3 regions of the Neorhizobium puerariae genome follow, and region 2 is predicted to be linked to each of the others. Evidence: predicted binding sites of a transcription regulator. Region 2 holds the regulator's gene; each other region holds the start of a gene.
The links. Region 2 encodes PhoB, which activates phosphate uptake and scavenging genes when phosphate is short. Its sites were predicted from a motif close to TGTCATNNANCTGTCAT; they were not measured.

Region 1 (7,121 bases), on a different contig from region 2:
TCGCGATCACGAACCAGAAAAGCGTCTGCCGTCCCGGAAACTCCATCCGGCCGAAGGCAAAACCCGCCGGAACGGCCAGGAGCAGCTTTCCGGCCGTGATCAGGGTCGCGGTCAGGATGGAGTTCCAGAGCCATATCCAGATCGGATGGCGGCCGGCGGCGATCGAGAAATTCGAAAGCGTCGGGTTCTCCGGCCACAGGCGGACGGCCTTGGCGGTGATGATCTCATTGGGCGTGAACGCCGAGGAGACCATCCAGACGAGCGGGAACACGGTCGCGATGCTGATGACGAGAAGGACACCGTGGATCAGCAGGCGATCGAACGAGAGACGGGACGAGACGGCATTCATCCGTAATGCACCTTTTTTTCGCCGACGCGGAACTGCAGCCAGGTGACCGCGAGCACGGCGACGATGATGATGACGGCGACGGCGCTCGCCGGTCCGAACTGGAAGAACTGCAAGCCCTGCTGCCAGAGGAAATAGAGCAGGCTGGAGCTTCGCCCGGCCGGGCCGCCATGGGTGAGCACGTCGATGACGCCGACGATATCGTCGAGGACATGGAAGAATGTCGTGACGCTGATGAAAAAGGCGGTCGGGGTCATGAGCGGCAGGCTGATCGTGAAGAAGTGCCGCCGGGCGGTTGCGCCGTCGAGCTGAGAGGCCTCGCGCAGCTCATGGGGAAGATTGGCGAGCGCGGCGAGCCAGAGAAGCATGTTCAATCCGAACGTCTTCCAGAAGGTGACCAGAGACACGCAGAGCAGGGCGAGATCCGGGTCCGTGTGCCAGCGGGACTTCGGAAAACCGAGGAACCCGAAAATCTCGTTGAACAGGCCGTTGACCGGGTTGAGCAGCCACGACCACGCCACGCCCGCCACCGAATAGGCGATGATCGTCGGCAGGAACAGGCTGCCGCGATAGAAACCCTGCATCGGAGTGCGCCGCACCGCATGGATCATGAGCGCCAGGATCAGCGGCACGATGATCTGGGCGGGAATGAGGATCGCGCAATAGAGCACCGTATTCCAGGCGGAGGTCCTGAAATCGACATTGCCGACGACGGCTGCATAATTGTCGAGCCCGACGAAGCGGACGTCGGAGGAAAGGAGATTCCAGTCGAGCACCGAAAGAAACGCCGAGGCGACAAGCGGGCCGTAGAGGAAAATCGCGACGGAAAGCACGGCCGGCCCCACGAGGAGATATGGGGCCAGCATCCTGAGGCGTAAAGCCATGTAATTCACCCGATTATGCTGAAACCAGCGTTTCCAGCTCCCCGTGGGCACCCTTCATGCCCTCGGCCACCGTCACTTCCTTCAGCAGCATGCGGGAAACCCATTTGCGCCAGACGTCCTGGCCTTCCAGGCCGCGCTTGCCGGGCCAGATGGTTTCCGCCGTCAGGCCGTCCGTAAGCTGGCCGGCTGCGGGCTTCATGAAGTCGTTGATCAGCGGAACGTCGTGGATCGAGGTGTTGAGATAACCGACTTCCGACCAGATCGTCTGGCCTTCCCTGGAAGCGCAGAATTCGAGGAAGGCGAGCGAGGCTTCGGCCTGTTCCTTGTTGCGGGTGTAGATGGCGAGGAAGTTGCCGCCGCTGTTCATCTTGCGCGGATGCCCGGCAAGGCCCGGGAATTTGGCGGTGATCGCCTTCGCCCCGCCGAAGGGGAAGGTCGTGGCGCGCGTCGAGCTCGTCGTGCAGATCGCGAGCGCGGCCGATTCGAAGGCGGCGTCCTGGTCCTTGGCGCTGACGGGAAACCAGAGCCCTTCATGCGCCGGCGCGCAATATTCCGTCATGCCGGCAACTGCTTCGGGGCTGTTCAGGGCCAGCCTGCCATCCGGATCGATGATGTATCCGCCGGCATTCTGGATGAACGACTGGCTCGTCCATTCGTTGTTGGAAAGCGCCAGCGCCGAACGATAGGTCGGGTGCTTGCCCTTCAGCGCGGCGTCCAGTTTGCGGGCATTGTCGTAGAGCCATTTCGCATCCGGATTTTCCGGCAGGTTCGGATCGAGCCCGGCTTCCTGCCACAGCACGCTGTTGATGAAGGTGATCGGCGTCGACATGGCCCAGGGAAGGCCGATCAGGGAGCCGTCGATGGTGACGAGCGGCAGCACGGAGGGACGGAAATTGGCGAGGATCGCCTCCGCCCTGGCGGCGTCGATTTCCCTGAGGTCCCGCGCGCCGAGCGTCCGCTTGGCGAAATAGCCGAACTTCCAGCCGGTGATCATCATCGCCGGCGGGCGGCCTGCGGCCACGCTCGCCACGGCCTTGGCCGTCGCCGACTCGTAGGTGCCGTCGAAACGGTTGGTCACCGTCACGCCGAGCTTCTTGGCGTTGAATGCGTCGACCACCTTCTGGAAAGGCTTGTCGGGACCCCATGTGCTGGAAATTTCGATTGCGGCGTCGGCGGAACGTGCGGGCGAGGCCGCCATCATGCCTGCGCCCGTTGCTGCAGCGACTCCGGCCATGAAGCTCCGGCGGCTGATCTCGATCATTCTTCACTCCAATTCGTTCGGATTTATTCCAAAACATCCGAATATTGCTATAGTGGCGATCGATGACAGTCGTATGAAGTCGCCGGCTCAGGTTCCGGGCTTTTTCCCTTCTATCGCATTTCCTATACGCGGGAATGACAATAGAGTGAGCGGCGCGTGCGATTGCAACCTGTCGTGCGGAACGGTATCGACATTCGGACGACATGGGCGGAATGGAGCGGAAGAGAGAGATGGACAAGAAATCGTCGCATGGGCAATGGCAGCAGGTCGAAGAGGATATCGCGGAGGACATCCTGACCGGCCGGCTTTCCCCCATGACCCAGCTTCCGAAGGAGGCTGACCTGATGGAACGGTTCGGCGTCGGCCGCCATACGATCAGGAGAGCCATTTCCAGCCTCGAGAACCGCGGGCTTGTACAGGTGGAGCAAGGCAGAGGCACATTTGTGCGCGACGGACGCCTCGACTACCGCATTTCCGAGCGCACCCGGTTTTCGCAAAATCTGCTCGATCAGGGCCGGGAGCCTTTGGGGCAGGCGGTGCGTGAAGAGGAAGTGCCCGCCTCCGCCGCCGTCGCCGAGGCGCTTCGCCTGCCGCGGGGCGAGCCGGTGTACCATATCGTCCGGCGCGGCTTTGCCGACGACGAGCCGGTCAGCTTTTCGGATGCCTATTATCCCGTCCGCCGCTTTCCCGGCTTCGACAAGGCGCGGCTCAGCGGGCGCAGCGTCAGCCTGATCCTCGCCGAATACGGCGTCCCCGACTACATCCGCCTGCGGACCGACATCCTGACGCGGATGCCGACGCCGGAGGAGGCGCGCCAGCTTGGCCAGGGCATGTCCCAGCCGGTCATCATTTCAAAGAAGGTCGACGTCGACATGAAGGGAACCCCCATCGCCTATTCCGAAACCGTGTGGGCGGGCGAACGCATACAGTTCTCGGTCGACAATACCAGCCAGCTTCTCGACGTGCTCGCGAAGGGCAAGGAGACCTGAAGGCTGCTACCGCCGGGATCGTCAAGCGACTGCCTCAGGCGAAGGCGGCACATGGGCGTGGGGCACCGCAAGCCATTTGCGCCGGCGAAGGCCGCCGGTCACGGGAACCGTCATATTTCGCGTGACATTCCTGCATCGAAGCATTCTGCTGGTCCCGGGCATCACGATTTGAGGGGAGCGCCGCCTTGGAGTTTGTTCCTAACCTTCTGACACTTGCCGGGATGCATATCCTGATGGCGATGCTTCCGGGGCCTAATACGGTGGTCGTGAGCTGGCTTTCCGCGACGCGGTCCCGGCACCACGGCCTTCTTGCCGTCGGCGGCGTGGTACTGGCCTCGCTGATCTGGGTGGCTTTCGCATTGTGGGGGGTGGGGGCCGTGCTGTTCGAGGCGGGCTGGCTCTATCGCCTGTTGCGGCTGCTCGGCGCAGCCTATCTGGTCTATATCGGGTTCAGGATGATCCGCGCCGGATTGCAGCCCAAAAGCGTGGAGGCGTCTGTTGCGCCGCCGCGCGGGGCATATCAAAACCCGTTTGCCGTGGGGCTGATGACGACCCTCAGCAATCCCAAATCTGCGGTGTTCTGGACGAGCGCCTTCCTCGTGGCCGTTCCGCCGCATGCTCCGGCATGGGTCTATGCCGCGATCCTCGCCATCATCGCCGCGCAGTCGTCACTGTGGTATGGCGGCGTCGCGATGTTTTTCTCCACGGGATTTGCGCGGCAGCAGTATCTGCGTCTGGCGCGGCGGCTCGACATGCTGGCGGGCGGCATCATGGTTGCCCTCGGCCTCAAGCTGGCCGATGAAGTGCGGCGGGAACTGGTGGTCCGGACGGCATCGTGAAACCCCGGCGCAGTTCCTCTCTCCGGCGCTTCGCGGATCGAGCGCCGGTCCGTTGCGGTCACGCATATCCGGCATTGAATTGAGCGCGGTCTCTTCGCCGCGAAAAGGAGCGGGAGTTACGGCGGATCGGCCTCGTTGCTACGAAAGCGGCGGTTCATGGATGAGAACCTGCGATATCGGCTTGCGCCGCGAGACCGGAACGCGGAACCTCTCCATCATGTGGCCGAAGCCGATGAGGGTGATGACGATCTGCGTATCGTCCAGTCCCAGCAGCTTCCGCAAGCGGCGGTCCTCGTTCATGTCGGCGCTCCAGTTCAGCATGCAGGCGCCGAGCCCCTCGGCATGCAGGCCGAGCGCCAGCGTCATGGCGAACATGCCGCCATCCACCCAGCCCTGATTCCGTTCCCCGATCGTGTTCCAGTTGCGCAGATCCACCACGACGACGAACACGCCGCCGAGCTGATCTCCGAAACCGCGATTGCCGTTGTGATGGGAAAGCACGCGCGCAACCGAGGCCCTGTCGGTGAAGGCAAGGACCTTCGCCGTCTGCCGGTTGCAGCTCGATGGCGATTGCTGGGCCGCGGCCACGGCCCTCTCGATCTTCTCCCGTTCCACCGGCCGCGCGCGGTCGTATTGCCTCACGCTGTGGCGGGCGCCCATGAAGCGGGCGAAGTCGATGGAAGCGGCGGCACGGATGGCCTCGGCGGTCACTTCCTCGCTGCCGGCGGCGCAAGGTGCCCCGGCGGCGTCGATGCGGAGCAGCCCGTCGAGCAGCGATCGGGCCTCGGAGACATCCGCGCCCTGTCCGGCATTGTAGTCGATATAGGCGGAAAGGACGCCGATCCCGTTGTCGGTCGTCGCGTCGCGCCGATAGGCGGTGAGATAATGCGATAGCTCGCCGGCGAGAACCCTGACCTTGTCCATGCCGAAGCCGGCGCGCGGATCGGAGAGCGCCAGGCCGTATTCCAGCATGTGCGAAAGCAGGCGGATGTGCGCTTCCAGATTCTCGCGGCTGCGCACGCCGTCGATGAAGCTGGATGCCCGGTAGCGGCGGAAATCGTAGAGGGAGTTCCGGGCGAGCCGGAGAAGGGATTTCAGGCGGGCGAATGTGCCGGCGGCAGCCGGGGCGGCCTTGGCGACAGGCATGGGCGGCTCCTTGTCCGGATCGACCGAAGGGTTTGCGCTTGGTTCCTTCAGCATTGGCCGGGCGCCCCGCGGCTTGTCAAACGGTGCCCCGATGGCGTCATTGCCGGTCAGGAGCACGGGTTTTCTGGCAAATATTTCATCAACACATTGCATTGCCTTTCTTTTGCGCAACACTCCCTCCCTAAAAGGATAGGTTTGAGGCGGGTCCCGTGACAAAGCTACCCATCCGAAAGAGGGCCGACCCTACTCGCTTCCGGCTCTTCCATGCGGGGCCGAGCTGCGACACGGTGAGCCGTCAGAGAATGCAAATGGAGGCATTGCCGTGCAGGATAGCACCGTTCACGTCCGCGTCGTCTCTCCGATCGTCACCCGGGGCTTTCGCAAGCTTGCCGACCTGAAGGCGCTTGAATATCCGGGTGTCACGCTGTCGCATGCCGAGATCGGGACCGGCCCCGGCTCGATCGAGAGCGAGTTCGAGGCCGCCGTGTCGGTGCCGGGCACGCTTGCCGAGGTGCTGCGGGCCGAGCGCGAGGGCGTCGACGCGGTGGTGATCGACTGCATGGGCGACCCCGGCCTGAGGCCGGCCCGCGAGATCGCGGGCATTGCCGTCCTCGGCCCCTGCCAGACCGGCATGCATGTCGCCGCCATGCTCGGACACAAGTTTTCGATCATCACCGTCATGCGGCGCCTGAAGCCGTCCTTCGAGAACACGGCCGCGCTTTGCGGCCTCTCCACCAAGCTCGCCTCGGTGCGCAGCGTCGATATTCCCGTCCTGGAACTGGAGGAGGATCTCTCCGTCACGACGCGGCGGCTCGTCGAGGAAGGCCGCAGGGCCGTGGAGGAAGATGGCGCCGAAGCGCTCGTCTTCGGCTGCACGGGCCTGATGGGCTGCGCCGGCGCGTTGCGCGAAGGCCTGCTTGCCGAGGGCATCGACGTGCCGGTGATCGATCCCATCCCGACCGCCGTCTCGATTGCCGCCGCGCTCGTCCGGGTCGGTCTGTCGCAGAGCAGGACCACTTTTCCGGCGCCTCCGCAGAAGCAACTGGTCGGTTACGACGAGCTGCGCGCGGCGGCCCTGCCGGCGGCCGCAGAGTAGAAGCGGGCGGGGCGGACGGCATGGCGGCGACCACGACGACCGGCACGGCAGACGAGGGCACGGCAATGCGGCGCACAGGGCTCTTCAGAGCCGTCTCGGCAGGGCCTGCCTTCTGGTGGCTGGTCCTGCCCGCGTTCCTGTTCTTCCTGGTGTTCTTCGTCGTTCCGACCGTCTCGCTCTTCGCGCTGGCCTTCAACAAATCCGTTGCCGGGGTGATCAGCCTGTCGAGCGCGGTGACCTTCGACAACTTCGTACGCATCTTCACCCGATCGATATATTACGAGTCGATCCTGCGCTCGATCGGCATTGCGGCGGCGGTTTCGTTCATCTGCCTCGTTTTCGGCTATCCGCTGGCCTATGTCATCGCTAAGACGACGAATCCGGGGCGCAACACGCTGTTGATGATCCTCGTCCTCTCCTCCATGCAGCTCGACATGGTCATCCGGCTCTACGGACTGATGGTGCTGCTCGGCGACAACGGCCTGATCAACGCCACGCTTCTGAGGTTCGGCATCATCTCCGCGCCGCTGCCCCTGATGTACAACGTCTTCGGCGTCATC
Region 2 (7,121 bases):
CGTCATCCTGCCGGCGGCACTGCCGGGTATCGTGGGCGCGCTTCTGATGACCGCATCCCGTGCGGTTGGCGAAACCATGATCGTCGTGCTCGCTGCCGGCGTTGCGGCCCGCATGCAGCTCAACCCCTTCGAACCGATGACCACCGTGACCGTCAAGATCGTCAACCAGCTCACCGGCGACCTTGAATTCACGTCGCCGCAGACCCTGGTGGCCTTCGCGCTCGGCATCACGCTCTTCGCCATCACGCTTTGCCTCAACATCTACGCGCTCTACATCGTGCGCAAATATCGGGAGCAGTACGAATGACCGATGTAGTTTCTCCCGTCGCAGGCATATCCAAGGCCAGGCCCGGACGTCGGGATATCGGCATCAAGCGCCGTTACGCCGCCGAGCGCCGCTTCCGGGCCTATGGCGTTGCCGCGCTCGCCTTCGGCATCATCTTCCTGCTGATCCTTCTGTGGTCGGTCGTCTCCAAGGGATATACCGCGTTCCAGCAGACGATGATCACCGTGCCGGTGGAGTTCTCCGAACAGATCATCGATCCGCAGAACGAACGCGCCAGTGATCCGCAGAAGCTGGTCACCGCCAACTACCCGGTTATCGCCCGCAACGCGCTTGCGAAGGTGCTGGGTGTCGACGTCAACGACCGCGCCAGGATTCGGGCGGTCAACGGCATGCTGTCGGACGGCGTGCGCGCCCAGCTCCGCGACATGATCGTCGCCAATCCGGCGCTGGTCGGCACGACGCAGAACGTGGCGCTGCTCGCAGCCGGCGACCTCGATTCCGCCTTCAAGGGGCAGATCGATCTTTCGGTTCCGGAGCAGAACCGCAAGGTGAGCGATCAGCAGGTCGGCTGGATGAACCAGCTCGCGACAAGCGGCGCGCTCGGAAAGCACTTCAACACCGGCATCTTCGTCAACGGCGCATCCAGCCGTCCCGAAGCCGCCGGCGTCGGCGTTGCGCTCATCGGCTCCTTCTACATGATGCTGATCGTGCTGCTCCTGTCGCTGCCGATCGGCGTCGCGGCCTCCATCTACCTCGAGGAGTTCGCGCCGAAGAACAAGTTCACCGACCTGATCGAGGTGAACATCAACAACCTCGCGGCCGTTCCCTCGATCGTCTACGGTCTTCTGGGTCTCGCGGTCTTCGTCAACTTCATGGGCCTGCCGCGTTCGGCCTCCTTCGTTGGCGGCATGGTGCTGACCCTCATGACGCTGCCGACGATCATCATCGCGACCCGCGCGGCGCTCAAGGCCGTGCCGCCGTCGATCCGTTCGGCGGCGCTGGGCCTCGGCGCCTCGAAGATGCAGACGATCTTCCATCACGTCCTGCCGCTTGCCATGCCGGGCATCCTGACCGGCACCATCATCGGCCTCGCCCATGCGCTCGGCGAAACCGCACCGCTGCTGCTGATCGGCATGGTGGCCTTCGTGGCGAATTACCCGACCACGCCGCTCGATCCGTCGACGGCGCTGCCGGTACAGATCTACATGTGGGCGAACGAGGCCGAGCGCGCGTTCGTCGAGCGTACCTCGGGAGCGATCATCATCCTGCTCCTGTTCCTCATCATAATGAACGTTGGCGCAATTCTCTTGCGGCGCCGCTTCGAACGGCGCTGGTAAAGGAGTAAGACGATGAACATGATGTCAGAAGCAGCAGTTGAAAAGGCGCTGGACCAGAAGATGAATGACGTTTCCTACAAGATGATCGGTAAGGACGTTTCGGTTTACTACGGCGAAAAGCGCGCGCTTTTCGACGTGAACCTCAACGTTCGCGAAAACACCGTGACGGCGCTCATCGGCCCCTCGGGATGCGGCAAGTCGACCTTCCTGCGCACGCTCAACCGCATGAACGACACGATCGACAACTGCCGCGTCACCGGCCGGATCACGCTCGACACCGACGATATCTACGATCCGCAGATCGACGTCGTGGAACTGCGCGCCCGCGTCGGCATGGTTTTCCAGAAGCCGAACCCGTTCCCGAAGTCGATCTACGAGAATATAGCCTACGGTCCGCGCATCCACGGCCTCGCCAGGAACAAGTCGGACATGGACCAGATCGTGGAGGCCAGCCTTCAGCGCGCCGGCCTCTGGACGGAAGTCAAGGATCGCCTGAATGAATCCGGCACCGGGCTTTCCGGCGGCCAGCAGCAGCGTCTCTGCATCGCCCGCGCCGTTGCCGTTTCGCCGGAGGTCATCCTCATGGACGAACCCTGCTCGGCGCTCGACCCGATCGCGACCGCCAAGGTCGAGGAGCTCATTCACGAGCTGCGCGCCAACTACACGATCGTCATCGTGACGCACTCGATGCAGCAGGCCGCGCGCGTTTCGCAGCGTACCGCCATGTTCCATCTCGGCCAGCTGGTCGAGGAGAACGACACGGACAAGATGTTCACCAATCCGGATGACCAGCGCACCCAGGATTACATCATGGGCCGCTTCGGCTGATCGGCCGTCCGCGCTGCCTGGTTTCACTTTTCGAGGATTAGAAAATGGCATCGACTCATATTCTGTCGGCCTATGACGAAGAACTGAAATACCTGATCCGCCGCATTTCCGAAATGGGCGGCCTTGCGGAGCAGATGTGCTCGGACGCCGTGCGGGCGCTGGTCAATTCCGACTCCGCTCTCGCCCAGAAGGTCATCTCCGACGACGTGATCCTGGATCATGCGGAGCGCGAGATCCAGGACAAGGCGATCGTCACGATCGCCCGCCGCCAGCCGGTGGCGTCCGACCTTCGCGAGATCGTCGGCACGCTGCGCATCGCATCCGACCTGGAGCGCGTCGGCGATCTTGGCAAGAACACCGCCAAGCGCGTCATCGCGGTTCAGGGCACCGGCGTTCCGCGCAAGCTCGCCCGCGGTATCGAGCACCTCTCCGACCTGGCGCTCGTGCAGCTCAAGGAAGTGCTGGACGTCTATGCCAGCCGTTCGGCCGAGAAGGCCGAGGCGATCCGCATCCGCGACGAGGAAATCGACGCGATGTATACGTCGCTGTTCCGCGAACTCCTCACCTACATGATGGAAGACCCGCGCAACATCACCACCTGCACGCACCTCCTGTTCTGCGCCAAGAACATCGAGCGTATCGGCGACCATGCCACCAACATCGCCGAGACGATCTACTACATGACGACGGGCGCCCAGCCGGAAGGCGAGCGTCCGAAGGACGATACGTCGAATACGCTCGGCGCGATCACCGAATGACGGAATGCTGACGGAGCAGGCCAGAATGCTGCCAAAAATCGCGGTCGTGGAGGATGAGGAAGCACTGAGCGTGCTTCTTCGCTACAATCTCGAAGCCGAAGGTTACGATGTGGAGACAATCCTGCGGGGGGATGAGGCCGAGATCCGGCTTCAGGAGCGCACGCCGGACCTGTTGATCCTCGACTGGATGCTGCCCGGCGTTTCCGGCATCGAGCTCTGCCGGCGGTTGCGCATGCGCCCGGAAACGGAACGCCTGCCGATCATCATGCTGACGGCCCGGGGCGAGGAGAGCGAACGTGTTCGCGGCCTTGCCACGGGTGCCGACGACTATGTCGTGAAGCCTTTCTCGACGCCGGAACTGATGGCCCGCGTCAAGGCGATGCTGCGTCGAGCCCGGCCGGAAGTATTGTCCAGCGTCCTGCGTTGCGGCGATATCGAGCTCGATCGTGAGACGCATCGCGTCCATCGCAAGAGCCGCGAGGTCCGCCTCGGCCCGACGGAATTCCGTCTCCTGGAGTTCCTGATGGCCTCGCCCGGCCGTGTCTTCTCGCGTTCGCAGCTTCTCGACGGCGTCTGGGGACACGATATCTATGTCGACGAACGCACTGTCGACGTGCATGTCGGGCGCCTGCGCAAGGCGCTCAACTTCTCCAACATGCAGGATGTCATCCGCACCGTTCGCGGCGCGGGATATTCGATGGAAGCCTGACTGACTTCGTCGGCGGCCGGCCGCGCCCAGGTGGCGCGTCTGGCGCGGAGTATTTCTTCTGGCGTTTGAATGGCTCCCGGCCCTAGAGCGCCATGCGTCCGAAAGGACGCACCAAGGACGCTCTACCCTATTGAATCGACGCATCGTGCTTTCCGAAAATCGATTCCGATTTTCGGGCCGATGCCGTAGGCTGCTTTCAGGGCAACCTCGGAGCGTAGCCATGAACGTACTGATCATCGACGGCCATCCCGATGAGGGGCGGCTTCTCGGGGCTCTTCTGGACCACTACGAAAAAACGCTGGCAGGCGCTGTCTCGGTGACGCGTCTTGCCGTGCGCGATCTGTCGTTCGACCCGGTCCTCCACCGCGGTTATGCCGGCGATCAGCCCTGGGAGCCCGATCTCGAAAGGGTGGCGGAAGCGCTCGACGCCTGCGATCATCTGGTGTTCGGTTTCCCGCTCTGGTGGGGAGCCGAACCGGCGGCCGTGAAGGGGCTGCTGGACAGGCTTCTGTTGCCGGGCTTCACGTTCAGATATCATCGCGAGGATCTTCTGTGGGATCGCCTGCTCACCGGGCGCTCCGCCGATGTCATCATCACCATGGACACCCCGCCCTGGTATCTGCGCTGGGTCTATGGCGATCCCGTCACGCGGCGCCTGAAATACCAGGTCCTGGGCTTTTGCGGCATTCGTCCGCTTCGCTTCTTCAAGCTCGGCGCCACACGCCGCGGCGGCGCGGCGCGCAAGCTCGACCACTGGATGCGGGAGATCGGGCGGGCTGCAGCCTCGGCCGGCGGCCTGAAGCGGGACTCCAGGCGGAACATCCTTCCAGGCCGCGAGCGCTTTGCGGAAGCGATCCGGGAACGCCAGTCCTGATCTATTCGGTAGTCAGTGCGCCTGCGCTTCCTGTTGCCATTCCGGCAGCGGGAAAAGCCGGTCGTAGGCCCAGTTGAAGACGAAGGCGTAGACCACATAGAAAAGCGCGAAGGACAGGTCCATCGCAAGGGCGTGCAGGATGCCGATGCCGAGATACCAGGCGATCAGCGGCAGGAGAATGATCAGCAGGCCCAGTTCGAACAGAACCGCGTGCGCCACGCGGACGGCAGGGCTTTTCCGGGTGTTGCCTGTCATCCGCTGCATGACGTGGTCGAAGCCGAGATTGTAGACATAGTTCCAGCCGGTCGCGAGCGTGGCTGACCCCAGGCCGACCACGCCGATATCGGCGGCAGGCATGCCGAAGGCGAAAGAGCCGAGCGGTGTGACGATGGCAAGGCCGATCAGTTCGAAGCTGATGGCGTGGCGGATACGGTCGCGTGTCGTACGCATGATGACTCCCCAAGAGCCGGCGAGCTCTTCGTCTGTTCCGGGTCGTCCCGGAGTTTCTGCCCGGATTGGGGGAGGTCGTCCTCGCGGATATGGAGATAGCTATTCGGGCGCGGACAGGCAAGGTCAAACCGGCATGGCAGCCATGTCCAACAAAAAAGCGGGCCGGAGCCCGCTTTCGATCCTGTTCTGTCGGCAGCCCGGATCAGACCCGTACGGTCGTCCTGCGGCGGTCGTGCACCGGCTGGTAGGCAAGCCGGGCATGGTAGCTGCAATAGGGGGAGGAATCCGGAGATTCGCAGCCGCAGAAATGGAAATCGTCCTTGAGCGGATCGCCCACGGGCCACTTGCAGGTGCGTTCGGTGAGTTCGGTCAGCGCCAGGCGACGGGAAATCGGCACCACCACGTTGGCGGCGGGTACGTATTCCATCTCCTCGAAATGCTCGATTTCGACCTCTTCCTTCATCACGGTCGCGCCAACGGCGCGAGCGACGGTCCGGGTGGCAACCCGGGACGCGTAGTTCGGAGCCCGGGGCGCGGATGTGGTGCGCTTGGCCGCCGACCGGTTGGTGGCCACCGTGCCGCCGGCCTTCGCCCTGCCGGGCAGGCTGAGGCGATGCACCTTGCCGATAACCGCATTGCGGCTCACACCGCCCAGTTGTGCGGCGATCTGGCTGGCGCTCAGGCCTTCCGACCACAGCCTCTTGAGTTTTTCGACACGCTCGTCTGTCCAGTTCATGCCCGTTCTCCGCCTTTGAACGTTGCAGGCATGCAGAATCCTTCCACCTTTGCCGAGGACATCATTCCTCAGCACCCACTACATCTATGTTTGAGGTGACTAGTTCCGCCGCATGCAGTCTAGTAATTGACGGTTAACCTAGTGTGAGGCTGACTCCGTGGCAAGAGTCGGCGGAATCCGTGAGAATCGATTTCGTGGTTTTCCCCAACTTGCTGTCCGGAAGAGTCATTTTTGTCACAGATGCAGGCGTCTGCCTGTTTCTCGGCTTGTTCATGCAAAATGCCGAGGTTTGTTGACATTCAAGGGCTAAACACCGATAGTGCCCGCGCCGCCCAGTGGGCGGCATTTTTGATTTTTTCGGCCGGTTCGGCCGGCCTTTTTGTCTGCCTAGAGGAGTGATGTCGCCATGGCTGAAGCCGCGCTTTTCGACACCTTTGCCCGGGCCCCGCTGCGCTTCGAACGTGGCGAGGGCGTATGGCTCGTGACGGAAGGCGGCGAGCGATATCTCGACTTCGGCGCCGGCATCGCCGTCAATTCGCTCGGTCACGCCCATCCGCACCTCGTCGAAGCGCTGAAGACGCAGGCCGGGAAGGTCTGGCACACGTCCAATCTTTACGATGTGCCCGGGCAGGAGAGCCTGTCGCGCCGCCTCGCCGACAATTCTTTCGCGGATAAGGTGTTCTTCGCCAATTCCGGCGCCGAGGCGCTGGAATGCGCCATCAAGACCGCGCGCCGTTATCAATACGTGAAGGGTCATCCCGAGCGCTACCATATCGTCACCTTCGAGGGTGCCTTCCATGGCCGTACGCTTGCGACCATCGCCGCCGGCGGCCAGGCGAAATATCTCGAGGGTTTCGGCCCGAAGGTCGAGGGCTTCGACCAGGTGCCCTTCGGCGATCTCGATGCGTTGAAGGCTGCAGTCACCGAGAAGACGGCGGCGATCCTCATCGAGCCGATTCAGGGCGAGGGCGGCATCCGTCCGGTTCCGAAGGAGTTCCTTCAGGCGTTGCGCAAGCTCTGCGACGACAACGGCCTGCTCCTGATCTTCGATGAGGTCCAGACGGGCGTCGGCCGCACCGGCAAGCTGTTTGCCTACGAATGGACGGGTGTGGCGCCGGATATCATGGCGCTGGCAAAGGGCAT
Region 3 (7,121 bases), on a different contig from region 2:
TGCCGCAGGAGAATCAGCCGGCGGCCTGCCCTGTCTTTCTTCTTCGGTTTGGCGGACATGGCGGATACTTTCTCCAGAAGCGATGCAGCATGCTGCGATCCGGGCGGATCGTCGCCGGACAACCGCGAGACCAGTCATTCTGCAACAAAAATGCCGCCCGCGGAACGGACGGCATCGGGGAATATCCGGCGGAAGCGGGTTACTTCCAGTCGCGGATATCGACGAAGTGGCCGGCGACCGCTGCCGCGGCAGCCATGGTTGGCGAGACGAGATGGGTGCGGCCCTTGTAGCCCTGGCGGCCCTCGAAGTTGCGGTTCGAGGTGGAGGCACAGCGCTCGCCCGGCTTCAGCCGGTCGTCGTTCATGGCAAGGCACATGGAACAGCCCGGCTCGCGCCATTCGAAGCCGGCCTCCTTGAAGATCTTGTCCAGGCCCTCGGCTTCCGCCTGTTCCTTCACGATCCCCGAACCCGGAACGATCATGGCGGAAACGGTCGAAGCCACCTTCTTTCCTTCGACGACCTTTGCGGCTGCGCGCAGATCCTCGATGCGGCCGTTGGTGCAGGAGCCGATGAAGACGCGGTCCACCGCGATATCGGTCATCCGGGTGCCCGGCTTCAGGCCCATGTATTCCAGCGCACGCCACTTGGAGGCGCGCTTCGTCTCGTCCTGGATATCGTCCGGGTTCGGAACGGCGCCCTGAACGGAAACGACGTCTTCCGGCGAGGAACCCCAGGAGACGATCGGCGGCAGGTTGGCGGCGTCGAGCACGACCACCTTGTCGAAATGCGCGCCTTCGTCCGTCTTCAGCGTCTTCCAGTAGTCGAGGGCCATGTCCCACGCCTTGCCCTTCGGCGCGCGGGGCTTGTCCTTGATGTATTCGAAGGTCGTCTCGTCCGGGGCGATCAGGCCGGCGCGGGCGCCGCCTTCGATCGTCATGTTGCAGACCGTCATGCGGCCTTCCATGGAGAGCGAGCGGATCGCCTCCCCGGCGAATTCGATGACGTGGCCGGTGCCGCCGGCGGTGCCGATCTCGCCGATGATGGCGAGGATGATGTCCTTGGCGGTGACGCCCGGCGGAAGCTGGCCGTCGACGCGCACCAGCATGTTCTTCGCCTTCTTCTGCACCAGCGTCTGGGTGGCGAGGACGTGCTCGACCTCGGACGTGCCGATACCGTGCGCCAGCGCGCCGAAAGCGCCGTGCGTGGAGGTGTGGCTGTCGCCGCAGACGATGGTCATGCCCGGCAGGGTGAAGCCCTGTTCAGGCCCGACGATATGGACGATGCCTTGGCGAATATCCTTTTCGGAATAATATTCGACGCCGAAATCCTTGGCGTTCTGGGCGAGCGCCTCGACCTGGATGCGGCTTTCCTCATTCTTGATGCCCTCATGCCGGTCGGCTGTGGTCGGCACGTTGTGGTCGACGACGGCCAGCGTTTTTTCCGGGGCGCGGACCTTGCGGCCGGCCATGCGCAGGCCTTCGAAGGCTTGCGGCGACGTCACCTCGTGCACGAGGTGACGGTCGATATAGAGAAGACAGGTGCCGTTCTCGTCCTCGGAAACGACGTGGTCGTCCCAGATCTTGTCGTAGAGGGTGCGGGGTGCGCTCATGGCTGCTATCCGTTTTAGCTGAATGGAACAAGGGATTGGTGGCCGGCAGCCGCCGGCTGCCGAAGATGCTGAACCAGGTCAGCCAAGTCGGTCGCAAAGCGCCCCGGAAACCCGCGCGAAGAAGCGTGCCGGCAGGCGCTTGTGATCCTGCAGCACGACGACATGGTTCGCGAGACATCCGAATTTCGATCCCATGGCGGCTCAAATATCAGTTTTCGACAAATTCGGCAACGGGATTGCTTCGCAACCGATCTGTCGCATCACTGTCATAAAGTCTTCGCTGAAACGTGCTTCATCTGGCGTCTCAAACGCGAGGAACGCCGTCATGTCTGAACCCATTCACGAACAACTCAGCCGCATCAAGGACGAGATCGCCGACAGCTTCGATGAAGAGCTGGAATTGCAGATGGAGGAGGATCAGCTCGACGAGCTCGTCGCCGAGGGCATGTCGGGCCCCGCCGAGCAGACGCTCGACCGCAAGCTCTATTTCCGCGAGCTCTTCAGGCTGCAGCATGAGCTGGTCCGCCTGCAGGACTGGGTCCAGTACAAGAAGCTCAAGATGGTGGTGATCTTCGAAGGCCGGGATTCGGCCGGCAAGGGCGGTGCGATCAAGCGCGTCACCCAGCGCCTCAATCCGCGTGTCTGCCGCGTGGTCGCGCTTCCGGCGCCCACGGAGCGCGAGCGGCACCAGTGGTATTTCCAGCGTTACGTGCCGCACCTGCCCTCCGCCGGCGAAATGGTCCTGTTCGACCGGTCCTGGTACAATCGCGCCGGTGTCGAGCGCGTCATGGGCTTCTGCTCGCCGGACGAGCTGGAGGAGTTCTTCCGCTCCGTGCCGGAATTCGAACGCATGCTCGTCCGCTCCGGCATCATCCTCCTGAAGTACTGGTTCTCGATCACCGACGAGGAGCAGGAATTCCGCTTCAAGATGCGTATCCACGACCCGCTGAAGCAGTGGAAGCTCTCCCCCATGGACCTGCAGAGCCGCGTCCACTGGGAGGAATATACCAAGGCCAAGGAAGAGATGCTTCAGTACACCCATATTCCGGAAGCGCCCTGGTGGGTCGTGCAGGCGGTCGACAAGAAGAAGGCGCGGCTCAACATGATCGCGCATCTCCTGTCTCAGGTGCCGTACGAAACAGTGCCGAAGGAGCCGATCACACTGCCGGACCGCGTTCGCCACGAGGATTATGCCCGCCATCCGGTGCCGCCGGAAATGCATGTGCCGGAAGTCTACTGAGGCCTGATCGTCATCGTTCCGTTCGCTTGCGCATCCGGCTTTCGAGGCCGCGAAGCGCAAGCGACAGGCCGATCGTCAGCAGCAGATAGATGTAGGTGACGATCGAATAGGTCTCGAAGAAGCGGAACGAGCCTGCCGCATAGACCTTGGCCATCTGCGTGATGTCGGCCACGCCGAGCACGGAGACGAGCGAGGAGTCCTTCACCATCGAAACGAAATCGTTGGAGAGCGGCGGGAAGATCACGCGCATCGCCTGCGGGAAGACGATCAGCCGGAAGCGCTGGAAACGCGTGAAGCCGAGCGCCTTGGCCGCCTCGATCTGGCCCTCGTCCACCGACTGGAAGCCGGCGCGGAAGATTTCGGCGATGAAGGAGGCGTAACCGATCGTCAGCGCGATCACCGCCCGCCAGAGCAGCGAGACGTCGCGGACGAGGAGCTCCTCGACCCAGCCCCGCTCGATGAGCGGTGAAAGCGCCCAGTTGTAAAGCGCCACGAAGGCGGGTGCGCCGACGAAGGCGATATAGAAGAGCAGGACCAGGATCGGGATGCCGCGGATCAGTTCGACGTAGAAACGCGCAGCCTGTCGCAAGACGATGTTGCCCGACAGGCCAGCCAGCGCGATCGCCAGCCCCAGCGCCGTCGCGAGCCCGAAGGCCGCAAGCGTCACGCCAACGGTGATGCCGATGCCCTGCACGACGACGCCGAAAACCTGCGCATAGAGGTCGTTGACGGCGATGACGGCCGCAAGCCCTGCGGAAAGCACCCCGAAGGCGAAAAGCCACCACGGGAAATCCCCGGGGTCCGCGGTCTTCCGGCGCGGAGGCGCCATTCCCTACTGACCCATCTTGTAGTCGAGGAACCATTTCCTGTTCAGGGCCTCGAGCATGCCATCGGCCCTGAGCGCCGCTATCGCCGCGTTCACAGGCGCAACGAGGTCCGACCCCTTCTTGAAGATGAAGCCGAAGTCCTCCGTGCCGAGCGGTTCGCCGACGATCTTGAGCGAACCACCGGAAGCCTTCACATAACCTTCGCCGGCAACGCTGTCGGTCAGCACCAGGTCGACATCGCCGGCCTTCAGCGCCTGCACCGTCGCGCCGAAGGTCTCGAAGAGCTTGATGCGTGGGTTCTGTTCGTTGCCATCGAGAACCTCGTAGACGGCGGTGTAGAACGGACTCGTTCCCGGCTGTGCGCCGATCAGTCCGTTTTCAATGCCGGCAAAGCTCCTGGCGTCCGTGAAGCGCTTCTCGTCGCCACGTACCAGCATGAGCTGCTGCGAGCGCATGTAGGGGGTGGAGAAATCCACCTTCTCCTTCCGATCGTCCTTGATGGTGATGCCGGTCATGCCAATGTCGTACTGGCCATCGGAGACCGCCTGGATCATCGCGTCCCAGCTCGTGTTCTGGTATTCGACCTTGGCGTTCAGCCGTTTGGCGATCTCGTTCATCGCATCATATTCCCAGCCGATCGCCCGGCCGGATTTCGGGTCGACGAACTGAAGCGGGGGATAGGCGTTTTCCGTCACCACCACCACCGTGCGGCCCTTGAGGTCCGGGAGGCCGTCCGCGAGACTGGCGGCCGGAGCGAAAACGAGCGCGGCAAGGCCGGCGAGGACGGTGCGGCGGACGGGCATGGAACACTCCTCAAAAAAGCGGTTCTTCCGACTCTCACGAATTTCCGCCGATTGGCAAGCCGCGAATTGGCGCCCATCCAGGCGTGCGTTGCCTGCCGCGACGGATTGGTGGTTGTGCCGGAAAGCCTGTGGCCGCCTGAACCGAGGCTGGTTCCCTTCGGGGAACCAAGGGCGCGAAAACTGCCTTCTTTCGCGCCCGCCTCCCGCCTCCTATGGTCGCCCCGCCTGAAGAGACCAAAAGATTGGAGGATTTCCGTGATGCGGACATCGCACTATATGGCGCTGATCCTGACCGTGGCCGGAACGGTTGCCGGCATTGCCGTGCCGTCCTTTGCACAGGAGCCCGTCGTCGCGGCGGCGGATGCGGAAGCGCTTTTCACCAGTCCGGACCCGCGGCTGCACGCAAACAAGCAGGTTGCCTACCGGATCGTTCGCGACCTTCTCGAAGCAAACCACTGGGACAAGGCGGACCAGTATCTGACGGAGCGCTATATCCAGCACAATCCGAATGCCGCCTCGGGGCGTGCCGGCGTCGTGCGCTATTTCACCGAGATCCTGAAGCGGCAGCCAGGCCCCATACCGGACAAGATGAAAACGCCCGTCGCCTTCGTCACGGCCGAAGGCGATCTCGTCACTGTCGGTTATGTGCGCCAGATGCAAGATCCGAAGGATTCGTCCAGGACCTATACGACCACCTGGTACGATACTTGGCGGTTCGTGGACGGGAAGGCGGACGAGCATTGGGACCCCGCCGTCAGGAACTGAGCGGCACGTTCCGCATCAAACAAAAAAAGGCGGCTGAAAAGCCGCCTTTTCGATGATCCTGTCCGAAGCTTATTCGGCAGAAGCTTCCGCAGCCTTGGCTGCTTCTGCAGCTTCCGCTGCTGCCTTTTCGGCGGCCAGAGCCTGGGCGGCTGCGACCTTCTCAGCCTCGATACGTGCCTTCTCGTCGGCAGCGGCCTGACGCTCGGCTTCGTTCAGCTTGCGGGCGCGGGTGCCGGTGTTCTCGACGATACGAGCTGACTTGCCGCGACGATCGCGCAGGTAGTAGAGCTTGGCGCGGCGGACCTTACCGCGGCGGACGACTTCCACGCTTTCGACGAGCGGGGAGTAGACCGGGAATACGCGCTCGACGCCTTCGCCGTAGGAGATCTTGCGGACGGTGAAGCTTTCGTGCAGGCCGCCGCCGGAGCGGGCGATGCAGACGCCTTCATAGGCCTGTATGCGGGTACGGTTGCCTTCCGTGACGCGGACGTTGACACGGACGGTGTCGCCCGGAGAGAATTCGGGAAGGGTGCGCTTTGCTTCGATCTTGGCGACCTGTTCGGCCTCAAGCTGCTGAATGATGTTCATTGTCTCAAACCTTTGGTTCTTTTGAAACAGCCAGCGCGCTCATCGATACCCTTGGTCAAAGCCTCGGGATTTGCCTGTTCGGCAGAGCGGATTCGTCGTTCTTTGGTTCTGGTCGACGGGAGATTTCCCATTTCCGGGTGCGCCATTACACGAAACCGGCCCGCTTGTCATCCCGTTGATTGCGATTTTGTGACGAAAACGCCGCCGTTGCCGCCCTGTGGCGAAACGGATATGTAGTGGCGGGGATGAGGAAACATCATGACAATCACAATGATAGCGCTGCTGGCGGCCGCCGGCTTTCTGTCCGGTGCGGTGAACGCCATTGCGGGCGGAGGCACGTTCCTGACATTCGGCGCCATGACCCTTGCCGGCATTCCGCCGATTTCGGCCAACGCCACCTCGTCGATCGTGCAGTTTCCGGGCTATATCACCTCGACCATCGCCTATTGGGATGAAATCTCCCATCGCTGGCGCAGCGCGCTCGTGCTCGCCGTCGTCTCGGTCGTCGGCGCTTTCGCCGGGGCTTTCCTGCTTCTGTCGCTCGACAATCCCTCCTTCCGGGAGATCGTGCCCTGGCTGCTTGCCGCCGCGACGGCCGTATTCGCCGCCGGCCCCTGGCTGAAGCCGAAGAACTCCGCCGAGCGGTCGGCGAATTCGCCGGCCTGCACCATCGGGCAATTCCTGACGTCGATCTATGGCGGCTTCTTCGGCGCCGGAATGGGCATCATGATGCTGGCCGTGCTGGGCATCACGACCGGCGGCACCTATCATCATCTCAATGCGCTGAAGAACCTGCTGGCGGTGCTGATCGCCGCGGTCGCCATCATCGTCTTCGTCGGCGGCGGCGTGATCGCCTGGCCGGAGGCGCTGGTCATGATACCGGCCGGCGCGCTCGGCGGTTATGCCGGCGTATGGATGGCGCGGCGAGTGCCGCAGGCGGTCCTGCGCTGGTGTGTCGTGGCGGTGGGCGTGGCGCTGACGGTCTACTACTTCGTGACCGGCTGATCGGAAAGAAGGTCCGGCCGGCGCTTGGCCGTCAGTTTCCGTGCTTCCTCCAGCCGCCATCTGTCGATCGCCGCGTGATTGCCCGAGGTGAGCACGGCCGGGATCTCCCGGCCCTCGAAGACCTGCGGCCGCGTATACTGCGGATGTTCGAGCAGCCCGTCCTCGAAACTTTCATGCGTGCCGGAAAGCGCGTTGCCCATGACGCCCGGCAGGATGCGGATGACGGCGTCGAGCAGCGTCAGCGCCGCGGGCTCGCCGCCCGAAAGAATATAGTCGCCGATCGA

Region 1: phnF (phosphonate metabolism transcriptional regulator PhnF) is a predicted target of PhoB. The motif match lies at 2,554-2,570, and genes of this name have one in related genera.
Region 3: ppk2 (polyphosphate kinase 2) is a predicted target of PhoB. The motif match lies at 1,863-1,879, and genes of this name have one in related genera.

What each region holds. Positions count from the first base shown of each region.
Region 1 is NZ_JBHMAA010000008.1:159,476-166,596, reverse strand. It holds gene ACFFP0_RS06125 (carbohydrate ABC transporter permease) at 1-349, opposite strand, end outside; gene ACFFP0_RS06120 (carbohydrate ABC transporter permease) at 346-1,230, opposite strand; gene ACFFP0_RS06115 (extracellular solute-binding protein) at 1,244-2,491, opposite strand; gene phnF (phosphonate metabolism transcriptional regulator PhnF) at 2,722-3,480, shown strand; gene ACFFP0_RS06105 (LysE family translocator) at 3,714-4,319, shown strand; gene ACFFP0_RS06100 (nitroreductase family protein) at 4,458-5,465, opposite strand; gene ACFFP0_RS06095 (aspartate/glutamate racemase family protein) at 5,788-6,561, shown strand; gene ACFFP0_RS06090 (ABC transporter permease) at 6,582-7,121, shown strand, end outside.
Region 2 is NZ_JBHMAA010000015.1:196,717-203,837, forward strand. It holds gene pstC (phosphate ABC transporter permease subunit PstC) at 1-307, shown strand, start outside; gene pstA (phosphate ABC transporter permease PstA) at 304-1,623, shown strand; gene pstB (phosphate ABC transporter ATP-binding protein PstB) at 1,636-2,451, shown strand; gene phoU (phosphate signaling complex protein PhoU) at 2,496-3,209, shown strand; gene phoB (phosphate regulon transcriptional regulator PhoB) at 3,235-3,918, shown strand; gene ACFFP0_RS14240 (NAD(P)H-dependent oxidoreductase) at 4,139-4,792, shown strand; gene ACFFP0_RS14245 (PACE efflux transporter) at 4,805-5,242, opposite strand; gene ACFFP0_RS14250 (GcrA family cell cycle regulator) at 5,445-5,978, opposite strand; gene ACFFP0_RS14255 (aspartate aminotransferase family protein) at 6,385-7,121, shown strand, end outside.
Region 3 is NZ_JBHMAA010000014.1:248,309-255,429, forward strand. It holds gene ACFFP0_RS13010 (SixA phosphatase family protein) at 1-59, opposite strand, end outside; gene leuC (3-isopropylmalate dehydratase large subunit) at 200-1,609, opposite strand; gene ppk2 (polyphosphate kinase 2) at 1,935-2,849, shown strand; gene ACFFP0_RS13025 (amino acid ABC transporter permease) at 2,860-3,678, opposite strand; gene ACFFP0_RS13030 (transporter substrate-binding domain-containing protein) at 3,682-4,479, opposite strand; gene ACFFP0_RS13035 (nuclear transport factor 2 family protein) at 4,738-5,244, shown strand; gene rplS (50S ribosomal protein L19) at 5,314-5,832, opposite strand; gene ACFFP0_RS13045 (sulfite exporter TauE/SafE family protein) at 6,091-6,837, shown strand; gene trmD (tRNA (guanosine(37)-N1)-methyltransferase TrmD) at 6,819-7,121, opposite strand, start outside.